4 regions of the Serratia sp. C2(1) genome follow, and region 1 is predicted to be linked to each of the others. Evidence: predicted binding sites of a transcription regulator. Region 1 holds the regulator's gene; each other region holds the start of a gene.

What was found. Region 1 encodes CRP, which controls carbon source genes, mostly activating them, when cyclic AMP is high. Its sites were predicted from a motif close to ATGTGANNNNNNTCACAT; they were not measured.
Region 2: a site for CRP is predicted at 1,683-1,700, ahead of yrbN (protein YrbN). Genes of this name have one in related genera too.
Region 3: a site for CRP is predicted at 1,363-1,380, ahead of V2S86_RS07860 (YjcB family protein). Genes of this name have one in related genera too.
Region 4: a site for CRP is predicted at 1,091-1,108, ahead of mlc (sugar metabolism global transcriptional regulator Mlc). Genes of this name have one in related genera too.

The regions. Positions count from the first base shown of each region.
Region 1 is NZ_JAZFBA010000006.1:26,716-29,856, forward strand. Features, by position in the region: gene V2S86_RS22785 (phosphoribulokinase) at 1-700, shown strand, start outside; gene V2S86_RS22790 (OsmC family protein) at 746-1,153, opposite strand; gene crp (cAMP-activated global transcriptional regulator CRP) at 1,533-2,165, shown strand; gene V2S86_RS22800 (YccS/YhfK family putative transporter) at 2,220-3,141, shown strand, end outside.
Region 2 is NZ_JAZFBA010000002.1:116,327-119,467, reverse strand. Features, by position in the region: gene V2S86_RS16105 (DEAD/DEAH family ATP-dependent RNA helicase) at 1-1,606, opposite strand, end outside; gene yrbN (protein YrbN) at 1,596-1,670, opposite strand; gene nlpI (lipoprotein NlpI) at 1,793-2,677, opposite strand; gene pnp (polyribonucleotide nucleotidyltransferase) at 2,806-3,141, opposite strand, start outside.
Region 3 is NZ_JAZFBA010000001.1:1,695,529-1,698,669, forward strand. Features, by position in the region: gene mrdA (penicillin-binding protein 2) at 1-1,157, opposite strand, end outside; gene V2S86_RS07860 (YjcB family protein) at 1,451-1,732, shown strand; gene V2S86_RS07865 (LysR family transcriptional regulator) at 1,740-2,606, opposite strand; gene V2S86_RS07870 (MFS transporter) at 2,724-3,141, shown strand, end outside.
Region 4 is NZ_JAZFBA010000001.1:1,774,498-1,777,638, reverse strand. Features, by position in the region: gene V2S86_RS08220 (MFS transporter) at 1-2, opposite strand, end outside; gene V2S86_RS08215 (LysR family transcriptional regulator) at 152-1,042, shown strand; gene mlc (sugar metabolism global transcriptional regulator Mlc) at 1,200-2,417, shown strand; gene bioD (dethiobiotin synthase) at 2,564-3,141, shown strand, end outside.

The DNA.
Region 1 (3,141 bases):
CAAAGCGCGCGATCTGGGTCGTCATATCAGCTATTTCGGGCCTGAGGCCAACGACTTCGGCCTGCTGCAACAGAGCTTTATCGAGTACGGCAAGAACGGCACCGGACGGTCGCGCAAGTATCTTCATACCTACGACGAAGCGGTGCCCTATAACCAGGTACCCGGCACCTTTACACCCTGGGAAGCGCTGCCAGCGCCGACCGACGTGCTGTTCTATGAAGGGTTGCATGGCGGCGTAGTTACCGAACATACCGACGTGGCCAAACATGTCGATCTGCTGGTCGGCGTGGTACCGATCGTTAACCTGGAGTGGATACAAAAACTGATCCGCGATACCGGCGAGCGCGGCCATTCCCGTGAAGCGGTGATGGATTCTGTGGTGCGTTCGATGGAGGACTATATCAACTACATTACGCCGCAGTTCTCCCGCACCCACATCAACTTCCAGCGCGTGCCGACGGTCGATACCTCCAACCCGTTCGCCGCCAAAGCCATTCCTTCACTGGATGAAAGCTTCGTGGTGATTCATTTCCGTGGGCTGGATCAGATCGATTTCCCTTATCTGCTGGCAATGCTGCAAGGCTCGTTTATCTCGCACATCAATACGCTGGTCGTGCCGGGCGGCAAGATGGGGCTGGCGATGGAGCTGATCATGGCGCCGCTGGTGCAGCAACTGCTGGAAGGCAAAAAAATCGAGTAATGGGCCGGAGCGCGGCGGCAGGCCGCGCCCCTAAATTCTTGCGTTTTACGCCACGTCGCGGATTTCAAAGCTGTGGGTCACGCTGGCGGCCTTGTTCAGCATCAGCGATACCGAGCAATATTTCTCGGCGGAGAGGTTCACCGCACGTTCAACGATCTTGTCGGTCAGATCTTTACCGGTCACGATAAAATGCAGGTTGATATGGGTAAATACGCGCGGCGCTTCTTCACGCCGTTCGGAGGTCAGTTTCACCTCGCAATCGCGCACGTCATTCCGCCCTTTTTTCAGGATCGACACCACGTCGATAGCGCTGCATCCGCCCACCGACATCAGCACCATTTCCATTGGGCTGGGCGCTTTATCGCCGGCATTGCCATCCATCAATACCTGATGGCCGGACGCGGATTCACCCAGAAACGTCAACCCTTCTACCCACTTAACTCTTGCCTGCATGCTGGTCACTCCGGTTAATTTCTTAAAATCAGGGTACGCTTTCGCATAGAAACTGGCAACGGAACCTGATGCTAATCATGCGCGAGCAAGACAACACGAGACACCCGCCTCACTCTGTGCTACAAACAGAGCCGCAATAAATCTTTCCGGGACACTGATTTCAGGGAAACTCCCAGAGAAAGGCTCCTTTACCGGTATGTTAATAGAATGTAGCTTGCAGCTCTCCCGGCAAGTTAATATGCTAGAGCGACAGCGTATATTTATGACACGCCTCAAAACCTGCTGCCAGCCACCCTTAAAACAACGGCGACAGCACGTTTTACAGGGAACTCTGACCCCTGTGACACAAGGCAGCGATAACAACAGAGGATAACAGCGAATGGTTCTCGGCAAACCGCAAACAGACCCTACACTCGAATGGTTCCTGTCTCATTGCCATATCCACAAATATCCATCCAAAAGTACGCTGATTCACCAAGGTGAAAAAGCCGAAACGCTTTACTACATCGTAAAAGGCTCCGTCGCGGTGCTGATTAAAGATGAAGAAGGTAAAGAGATGATCCTGTCCTACCTTAACCAGGGGGATTTCATCGGCGAGCTTGGATTATTTGAAGAAGGCCAGGAGCGTAGCGCCTGGGTCAGGGCGAAGACCGCCTGTGAAGTGGCTGAGATTTCTTACAAGAAATTCCGCCAGCTGATTCAGGTCAACCCGGACATCCTGATGCGCCTGTCAGCGCAGATGGCAAGCCGCCTGCAAGTGACCTCAGAGAAAGTGGGTAACCTCGCCTTCCTGGACGTTACCGGCCGCATCGCGCAAACGCTGCTGAACCTGGCGAAACAGCCCGATGCCATGACTCACCCAGACGGCATGCAGATCAAAATCACCCGCCAGGAAATTGGCCAGATCGTCGGTTGCTCACGTGAAACCGTCGGCCGCATTCTGAAAATGCTGGAAGATCAAAACCTGATCTCCGCCCACGGCAAAACCATTGTCGTTTACGGCACGCGTTAATCACTGAAAAAACGGCGCGATGATTCGCGCCGTTTTTTTATGCCCCGACCGACCATGTGGCGTCGACTGATTTACCACCCGGAAGTCAATTACGCACTGCGGCAAACGCTGGTGCTGTGTCTGCCGGTGCTCCTTGGCCTGCTGATTGGCCACCTGCAACTCGGCCTGCTGTTTTCCCTGGTTCCCGCCTGCTGTAACATCGCCGGGCTGGACACGCCCCACAAACGTTTTTTCAAACGCCTGATCGTCGGCGGCTCACTGTTCGCACTCAGCAGCCTGTTGCTGCAGCAGGCGTTGCTATGGCAACTGCCGCTGCCGGCGTTAATGCTCGGCCTGGCCCTGCTGCTCGGCGTCAGCGGCGAAATCAGCCCGTTGCATGCCCGCCTGCTCCCCGCCGCGTTGATCGCCGCCATTTTTACGCTCAGCATGGCCGGCACGGTGCCGCTGTGGTACGCCCCCTTGCTGTATGGGGTGGGGACAGCCTGGTACGGCCTGTTCACCTGGTTCTGGTTCAAGCTGTGGAAAGAACAGCCGATGCGCGAATCGCTGAGCCAGCTTTATCTGGAACTGGCGGACTACTTCGAAGCCAAGTATTCCCTGTTGACCCAACATACCGATCCGCAAACTGCGTTACCGCCGCTGCTGGTGCGCCAGCAAAAAGTGATGGACCTGATCAGCCTGCTGTATCAGCAGCTTAACTTTTTGCCGCACGCCAATAATCTCGAGCAAAAACGCCTGCAACGGACCTTTCAGGTCGCGCTGGATTTGCAGGAGCACATTACCGTCAGCCTGCACCTGCCGGAAGAAGTGCAAAAGCTGGTGGAGCAGAGCCAGGCCGAGGCGATTATCCGCCGCAATGCGCAGGTGATTGCCGGCCGGCTGCGCACGGTGGCGCACGATATTCTCTACCATCAATACTCCCAGCGCTTCAGTATGACCCACGAGCTGGCCGCCCTGGAGAAAGTGGCCGCACAAC
Region 2 (3,141 bases), on a different contig from region 1:
GCAGTTCGATGGTGGAGTGGCCGGCAAACAACTTGATGTTACCGATGTAACGGCTGCTGATATCACCTTCGTTAGCGATCGCGCCAACGATATGACGAACTTCCACACCGTCATCACGGCCCACTTCAATGCGGTACAGCTGCATTTCGCCAACGTCACGACGTTCGCGACGCGGACGCTCAGCGCCACCGTCACGGCTGTCTGGACGCGCTTCACGACGACGGTCGTTACCACGATCGTCACGGTCGTTGAACTCACGACGTTGACGCGGCTTGAACACCGGATCCGGTGGCAGAATCAGAGGACGTTCGCCCTGCGCCATTTTCAGCAGTGCTGCGGCCAGGGTTTCCATTTCCAGCTCTTCTTCCGGCTGCAGTTTAGCCAGCAGTGCGCGGTACATGTCCAGATCGCTGCTTTCCAGCTGTTGCTGTACTTTAGCGGCGAACTTGGCCAGACGACGCTCACCCAGCAGCTCTGCATTTGGCAGCTCAACTTCTGGAATGGTCAGCTTCATGGTACGTTCGATGTTGCGCAGCAGGCGGCGTTCGCGGTTTTCCACGAACAGCAGCGCACGACCGGCACGACCGGCACGACCGGTACGGCCGATACGGTGAACGTAGGACTCGGAATCCATAGGGATGTCGTAGTTCACAACCAGGCTGATACGCTCAACGTCCAGACCACGAGCGGCAACGTCGGTCGCGATCAGGATATCCAGACGACCGTCTTTCAGACGCTCCAGGGTCTGCTCACGCAGCGCCTGGTTCATGTCACCGTTCAGTGCGGCGCTGCTGTAGCCGCTGCGCTCCAGCGCTTCAGCCACTTCCAGGGTCGCGTTTTTGGTACGCACGAAGATGATCGCCGCATCAAAGTCTTCCGCTTCCAGGAAACGCACCAACGCTTCGTTCTTGCGCATGCCTTGCGCAGTCCAGTAGCTCTGGCTGATGTCCGGACGGGTAGTGATGCTGGACTGAATGCGCACTTCCTGCGGATCTTTCATAAAGCGACGGGTAATGCGACGGATCGCTTCCGGCATGGTTGCAGAGAACAGCGCGGTCTGATGTTCAGCCGGGATCTCCGCCATGATGGTTTCCACGTCTTCGATAAAGCCCATGCGCAGCATTTCGTCGGCTTCATCCAGCACCAGACCGCTCAGGTTAGAGAGGTTCAGCGTGCCGCGTTTCAGGTGGTCCAGCAGACGGCCTGGGGTACCCACTACGATTTGTGGGCCCTGACGCAAGGCGCGCAGCTGCACGTCGTAACGTTGGCCGCCGTACAGGGCAACAACGTTAACGCCAGTCATATGTTTAGAGAAATCAGTCATCGCTTCCGCAACCTGAACCGCCAGTTCGCGGGTCGGTGCCAGCACCAGAATCTGTGGTGCCTTCAGGGAAGCGTCAAGGTTGTGCAGCAGTGGCAGCGAGAACGCTGCAGTTTTACCGCTACCGGTCTGCGCCATGCCCAGCACATCACGGCCGTTCAACAGGTGAGGAATACACTCAGCCTGGATCGGTGACGGTTTTTCGTAGCCCAGATCGGTCAGGGCAGAAATGATAGGAGCGGACAGCCCCAGGTCAGCAAAAGAGGTTTCAAGCTCAGTAGTCATGTACACGTGCCTCATTAATAATGGCAGCCAGTCTACATAACTCGTCGAGAAAATTTTCAGTCATTTTCATTGAAAAGTGTGAACCGGCTCAAATTAGATTATAAAACGAACAAAGAAGCCCTCGCCCGTTAAGGCGATAACTTTGGCAAAAAACCAATGTATATCAGGCTGATAGTTGTTCGTCAGCTATTGCTGGTCCGATTCCGATAGGTCGTCTTGTTCTTGGCCCAACAGCGCCAATTCCAACAATGCATAGCGGTGCTCAACGAAATTATGAACGTTGTTAGCAACCGTCAGTTTGAACAGCGCCGAAGCGGTGTCCTTGTCCCCCAGACTCAGGTAGTGTTTACCCAAATAGAAGTCAGTTTCACTGAGATGCTCAGCGAGCGAAGTGTTATCCGTTGCCTCTGCCTTGAGCCTTTCCATCAGCGTTTTTTCGCTGATGTTGCCCAGGTAGAATTCGACAATATTCCATCCCCATTGCCCTCGGTTCGCTTTGTCATAACGCTGCTGGAGCGCTACGTCAGCCTTCTTGGGATCGATTTCTCTTTCCACAAGATACAGCCACAACGAACGGAAGGGATCGTTTGGGTCGTCTTGATAAAACGCCTGCAGATCATCCTGCGCCAACGGGAAGCGGCCGCCATAATACAGTGCGATGCCCCGGTTTAAACGCGCGTAATTGTAAGTTGGATCAAGCTCTAGTACAGAATCAAACGCTTCATAGGCAGCATCAAAATTGCCTGCCTGCGTTAAGTAAATGCCCAGGTAGTTGAAAACTTCTGGCATATCAGGACGTATCGCCAGCGCTTGCGAGAAATCATTGCGCGCCAGTGCACGTAGCCCGAGGCTATCATACAGCACACCGCGCTCATATAAAAGCTGCGCACGCTCATCGTCCGTCAGTGCCCGGCTGGCAAGTATTTGTTCCATGCGCGCCAGGATCACTTCCTGCTGCAGAGTTGGCTGCAACGGGATCGCCAAAACTTCGTCTTTACGCCAATCATGGTTGCTGCATCCTGCCAGCATGAGTGCTGTCGCAACGTAACACCAGCGCAAGAAAGGCTTCATTTCCCACTCCCGAAGACAAACATTGGATGAACGTCCTGTCATCCGTTTGCTAATACGCAGGCATCCTACCCGCGCGATACGAACAGCTCCCAACCCCATGGCAGGGAGCTGTAAATCTATCTATACAGTTATTCTGCTTCAGGCGCAGGCGCAGATGAATCTGCTTCTGGCGCTGTAGCTTCTTTAATGCTCAGACGCACACGGCCCTGACGGTCAACTTCCAGCACCTTAACCGGTACTTCCTGACCCATCTGCAGATAGTCGGTCACTTTCTCAACGCGCTTGTCAGCGATTTGAGAGATGTGCACCAGACCTTCTTTACCGCCGCCGATCGCCACGAATGCGCCGAAATCAACGATACGGGTCACTTTACCCTGGTAAATACGGCCCACTTCGATCTCTGCGGTGATCTCTTCGATACGGCGGATAGCGAACTTCGCTTTCTCACCGTCGGTAGCAGCAAT
Region 3 (3,141 bases), on a different contig from region 1:
TCAATCGCCTTGGTGACGTTCAGCATACCGTGGCCGCTCTTCAGCCAGTCGCGGTAACGACGCTGGGTACCCGGCAACGTCCAGGTCGGCGCGCCAAAGAAGCTGGTGTTGGGCGTGATCACCCCGGCGAACAGCGCAGAGGTAGCCATATAAGGCTTCACGGTGGACGCCGGCGGGTATAACCCCTGAGTGACGCGGTTAATCAGCGGTAGATCCGGGTTGGTCAATAAGCTTTTATAGGCTTTGTAACTGATGCCTTTCACGAAAGGATTGGGGTCGTAACTGGGGCTGGACACCATCGCCAGAATGCCGCCATCGCGCGGGTCCTCAACCACCACCGCCGCCCGCTGCCCCTTCAGAACCGACTCGATATACTGCTGCAACGGCAAATCGAGCGTCAGATAGATATTTTTGCCTGCCTGCGGCGGCTGTTCTTTCAGCAGGCGTATCACGCGGCCGTGGTTATCCACCTCCACTTCCTGATAGCCGGTGGTGCCATGCAGTTCCGACTCATAGTAAGCCTCAATACCCTGCTTGCCGATGTTATGGTCGGCGGCGTAATTTTCGCCGATGCCGGCTTTATTGAGGCGTTTCACATCGCCATCGTTGATTTTCGAGACGTAACCGACCACGTGCGCCAGTTCGGCGCCATACGGATATTCCCGCTGCTGATAGGTGTCGATGGTCACCCCGTCAAAACGGTATTGATTGACCGCAAAACGGGCAACCTCGGTGTCGTTCAGCCCGCTTTTCAACGTCACCGGTTTATAGCGGCCGTTGTGGTGCATGTCGTCGCGAAAGGTGGCGATATCCTCAGGCGTCAGATCGACAATCGGCGTCAGCGCCTGTAACAGCGCGGTCATATTGGCGATTTTGCTGGGAATCACCTGGATCTGGTACAGGGTAATGTTACGCACCAGTGGGATGCCGTTACGATCGAATATCAGCCCGCGGCTGGGCGCAATCGGCAGCATTTTGATGTCGTTCTGATTGGATCGCGTCTGGTAGAACGCATGTTGCTTAATCTGCAGGTGATACAGGTTGACGATCAGTGCGCCGAAGCAGGCGATCACCAATGCCATCGCCACGCAAGCGCGGCGAATAAACAACATTTCCTCAGCGGAATGGTCACGGATTTTTTCTTTTAAGAGGGCCATACGCAGCGCAGTACCTGTCTGACGTCACATTTTCCCCAGATAAATCAGGGCAGTGAAAAGTCGGCAAGCATAGCGTTATTGGTTAACGGCCCCCATTAAAAGGTTGCTAATGAAATGGCATAAATGTTTCAGCATGTTGGAATGTTTCCGGGTGCCGGTTTTTATGCCGAGCAGGGATTGAGCGACCCTTTATCCCAATGCTACAATGTGACGTAGATCACACAATTCCATTTTTGCCCGCACTGTTCTCCGGCGCCCTGCCGGCTGCGGCTTTTTACCAAGGATCACGTTCGATGAGTACCATAGCCACGGGTTTGATTATGATGCGCTGGGAGTTACTGAGCGCCGTAATGATGTTTATGGCCAGCCAGTTAAACGTCGTTTGTCGTAAAACCAGCCGTAACGGCATGGCATTCATGTTCAGTAGCCTCGGGCTGTTCACCACCTGCTGGTTCGTGATGGGCCTGATGGGTATCAGTTTCAGCCAGGAAGGATTCCTGCATTTTTGGTCGGTGACCAAAGACGTCTTTTTCGATGTGATGAGCAAAACCCCGACTGACTGGCCAATGCCCTGAGCCGCACTTAATCTCCCCCTGCGACAGGCAACGGCGCCGACATCTCCAGCAGTATTTTGCCGAATGCCTGCGCAGCCGCGCCCGGTTCCTCGCTGTTGACGATCAGCGTGAAATCGACGTCGGGTAATTCGGGTAGCCCATACTCGCCCTCGATCACTTTCATTCCCGGCTCCAAATCGCCGCTCGCCATGACGGCAATGCCCAGCCCCGCCAACACGGCTGCCCGTAGCCCTTGCTGGCTTTGTGAGGTGAAGGCGGTATGCCATTCGATGGCCTGACTTTCAAGAGCGGCGATCCCGGCCTCGCGGCTGACCGACGGCGCGGGTAACAACGCCAGCGGCAACGACGAGCCCGCCAGGCTGAATGTCTCAGCCGCTACCCACACCAGCTGCGTCCGCCGCAATAGCCTGCCCTCGATGCGGTTAGCCAGCGACATCACGACGGCCAAATCCAGTTCGTTGCCCTTCACCATGCCACAAAGATCCAGCCCGATACTGACATTCACCTCCAACCTGACCGCAGGAAAAGCCCGGGCAAACTGGGATAACAGCGGCGGCAATCGTTCCCCCAGAAAACTCTCCGTCAGGCCAAAGCGTACTGATCCCGACACGGGTGAGGATTCAAAGCGCCGCTGCATGGCGTCAAGCGCCTGCAAAACTTGCCCGGCGTGGCGCAGCAAATCTTCGCCGTCTTCGGTTAGCGTCAGGCGGCGCGTAGTGCGCTGCAACAACTGTCGGCCAATCTGCTCCTCGAGCCGACGGATCTGGTGACTGATCGCGGATTGGGTCAGATTCAGTTGTTGCGCCGCACGCGTAAAGCCGCCGGTTTCGGTAACCGTAACGAAGGTGCGCAGCAGTGTCGGATCAATGTTCATGGCGAGTTTTCATGATGTAAATTAATTAATGAAGATAAATTAAATCATTTCTATCATGCAACTCATTTATCCAGAATGGCTGTTCGTTTCCATCACCCTCTTTTGTGGAAAAAATTCATGACGCTCTCTCACGCCAGTAAAAATCGACTGGCACTAACGGCAATTTGCCTCGCCGCGCTGATGTTCGGCCTGGAAATCTCCAGCGTACCGGTCATACTGCCGACGCTGGAACGGGTATTACACAGTGATTTCAGCGATATGCAGTGGATTATGAATGCCTATACCCTGGCCTGTTCCGCCGTGATGATGGCCACCGGAACGCTGTCTGACCGTTTTGGCCGCAGGCGAGTTTTCATCATCGCCATTGCCGCTTTTGGCCTCACTTCCTTGCTCTGCGGCCTGGCCAACGGCTCGACGATGCTGATCCTGGGCCGCTTTATGCAAGGCATGGCGGGCGGCGCCATGTTGATTTGCCAGGTGGCTGCCCTGTCGCATCAGTTTCAGAACGGTAAACAGCGCGGCCACGCCTTCGGCA
Region 4 (3,141 bases), on a different contig from region 1:
ATGTTTGCCGCAGAACGCACAGGGGTGGTCACAATATTTCCTTACCGAACTTCGGGCGATTTAAACAGGTACATCATGGGGTAACAAAATGATAGGGAGAGCCCAGTTTTTTGTCTAATATATTAATAATTAAAATTAAGATGTTTAAAGTATGAATATAGAACTGAGACACCTGCGCTATTTTGTCGCCGTAGCGGAAGAATTGCATTTCGGTCGGGCGGCGGAACGTTTGCGCATTTCGCAACCGCCGCTCAGCCAGCAAATTCAGGCGCTGGAGGAAATGGTCGGCGCGCGTCTGTTGGCGCGCAACAACCGCAATGTCAGCCTGACGCAGGCGGGGGAAATGTTCCTGAAAGAGGCTTATCAGGTACTCGATCAGGTCGGCCGTGCGGCGGAGAAGGCCGCGCGACTGGAGCGTGGTGAACTGGGCGAGTTGACCATTGGTTTCACCTCTTCGGCACCCTTTATCAGCGTGGTGTCGCGCAGTTTGCGGGCTTACCGCCAGCAGCACCCGCACGTGCATATAAAAATGCGCGAAGTGAATACCAAGCAACAGATCGAACCGCTGCTCAACGGCGAACTGGATCTGGGCGTGATGCGCAATACGCGCTTGCCGGACGTGCTGAAGCATCAACTGTTGCTATGCGAGCCATTGGTCGCGGTGGTGCCGGAAGGGCATCCGTTAACCCATATTGCACCCGGCACGCTGCGTTTCCAACATCTGGCGGAGGAGCCGTTTGTGTTTTTCTCGCGCGAGGTAGGGACGGCGCTGTATGACGAAATATTGTCGCTGTTGGCCAAAGCGGGGATCACACCTTATATCACCCAGGAAGTCGGCGAAGCGATGACCATCATCGGTCTGGTGTCTTCCGGGCTGGGCATCTCTATTTTGCCGGCGTCTTTTGGCCGGGTAAAAGTCGATGGGGTGAAATACCTGCCACTGGCGGAACCGGAGGCGATGACCGAAGTCTGGTTGGTGCATCATCGCCAAAGAGCGTTGACCGCTGCGGCCAAATCGTTGATGACACTGCTGTTGCCGTGAGGAGTTCTGCACAAATAAAACGCAATCCGCGGCGAAAGCAGAGTGAATTTGTGCTGCAAATCACATAACGAATCAAATAGTTGACGCTGTATTACAAAAGCCCCACCATAGCCTCTAGTCTTTATTTAGAAGCGCGAAAAATAGTAGGAGCAGGTGTGTGATTGCTGTTGGACAGCCTGGGCATATCGATCAAATCAAACAAACAAATGCAGGAGCAGTTTATCGGCTAATCGATGAACTGGGCCCAATTTCGCGTATCGAACTGTCTAAACGCGCGCAACTCGCCCCTGCCAGCATCACCAAAATCGTACGCGAGCTGCTGGAAGCGCATCTGGTTAAAGAAAACGAATATCAGGAAGTCGGTAGCCGCGGGCGACCGGCGGTAGGGCTGGTGTTGGACACCGAAGCCTGGCATTACCTTTCCGCCCGCATCAGCCGGGGCACCATTACGCTGGCGCTGCGCGACATCAGCAGCAAACTGGTGGTAGAAGAGCTTCTGCCGCTGGACGCCGAACACCCTGAGCCTCTTCTCAAACGCATTCTCGGTGAAGTCGATCAGTTCTTTATCCGCCATCAAAGCAAACTTGAGCGTCTGACGGCGATCGCCATTACCCTGCCGGGCATGATTGATGTGGCCTCCGGTGTGGTGCACCGTATGCCGTTTTACGATGTCGTGGACATGCCGCTGGGCCCCGCGCTGGAAACCCGCACCGGGTTGCCGGTTTACCTGCAGCACGATATCAGCGCCTGGACCATGGCCGAAGCGCTGTACGGCGCTTCGCGCGGCAGCCAGAACGTGATTCAGGTGGTGATCGACCACAACGTCGGTGCAGGCGTGATCACCGGCGGGCGAGTACTGCACGGCGGCAGCCACAGCGTGGTGGAAATTGGTCATACGCAGGTCGACCCATACGGCAAACGCTGTTACTGCGGTAACCACGGTTGTCTGGAGACCGTCGCCAGCATTGAAAACATTCTGGAGATCGCCCAACAGCGTCTCGCGACCTCCATGAGCTCCAGCCTGCACGGCGCGCCGTTGACGGCAGAATCCCTGTGCGATGCGGCGCTGGCGGGCGATCAACTGGCCAAAGATATCATTCTGGGCGTGGGCCACAGCGTGGGGCGCATTCTGGCGATCATGGTCAACTTGTTCAATCCTGAAAAAATCCTGGTCGGTTCACCGTTGAACCGCGCGGCGGAAATTCTGCATCCGGCCATCGCCTCTTGCATTCGTCAACAATCGCTGCCGGCCTACAGCGACCATGTGCAGGTGGAATCCACTCAGTTCTTCAACAAGGGCACCATGCCCGGTGCCGCCCTGGTGAAGGAAGCTTTGTACAACGGATCGTTGCTGGTACAACTGCTGCAAGGGTAATATCAGTAATACTTATCGTTTAGCGATAAAAGATTGAGCTACCTCAAGCCCCGTTCGCTCGTCATCCCCTAGAATTTTCCCGTTCGTCTTCTTCGCCTTACTGCGGCGATATTTGGATTAATGGAGCATTTCGGGGCAATTAAGACATGTTAAAGCGTTTATTTGTAACAGGCACGGATACCGACGTCGGTAAAACCGTGGTTTCCCGCGCCTTGCTGCAGGCACTGGCCGCGCAGGGCCGTTCGGTCGCCGGCTATAAGCCGATCGCGGCGCGTTGTCAGGAAACCAGCGAAGGCATTCGCAATAAAGACGCTTTGGTTTTACAAGCATCTTCGACCCTGCCGCTGTCGTACGAGGAAATTAATCCCATCACCTGTCTGGATGAGGTGTTTCACGCTCATGCCACCGAGGATATCAATTACGGCGTGATGAGCAGCGGGTTGCAGAGTCTGTCCGCCAGAGCCGATACCGTGGTCGTGGAGGGCAGCGGTGGCTGGCGCGTGCTGATGAACGATCTGCGACCTTATGCCGAATGGGTGGTCCAGGAGCAATTGCCGGTGGTGTTGGTGGTGGGAATTAAACTGGGCTGCGTCAGTCACGCCTTGTTGACTGCACAGTCGATCATTAATGACGGTTTACCTTTGTTGGGATGGGTGGCGAACCGGATTAATCCGGGGCTGGCGCATTACGCAGAAACCATTGAAGCCTTGCGCCAACGCATTCC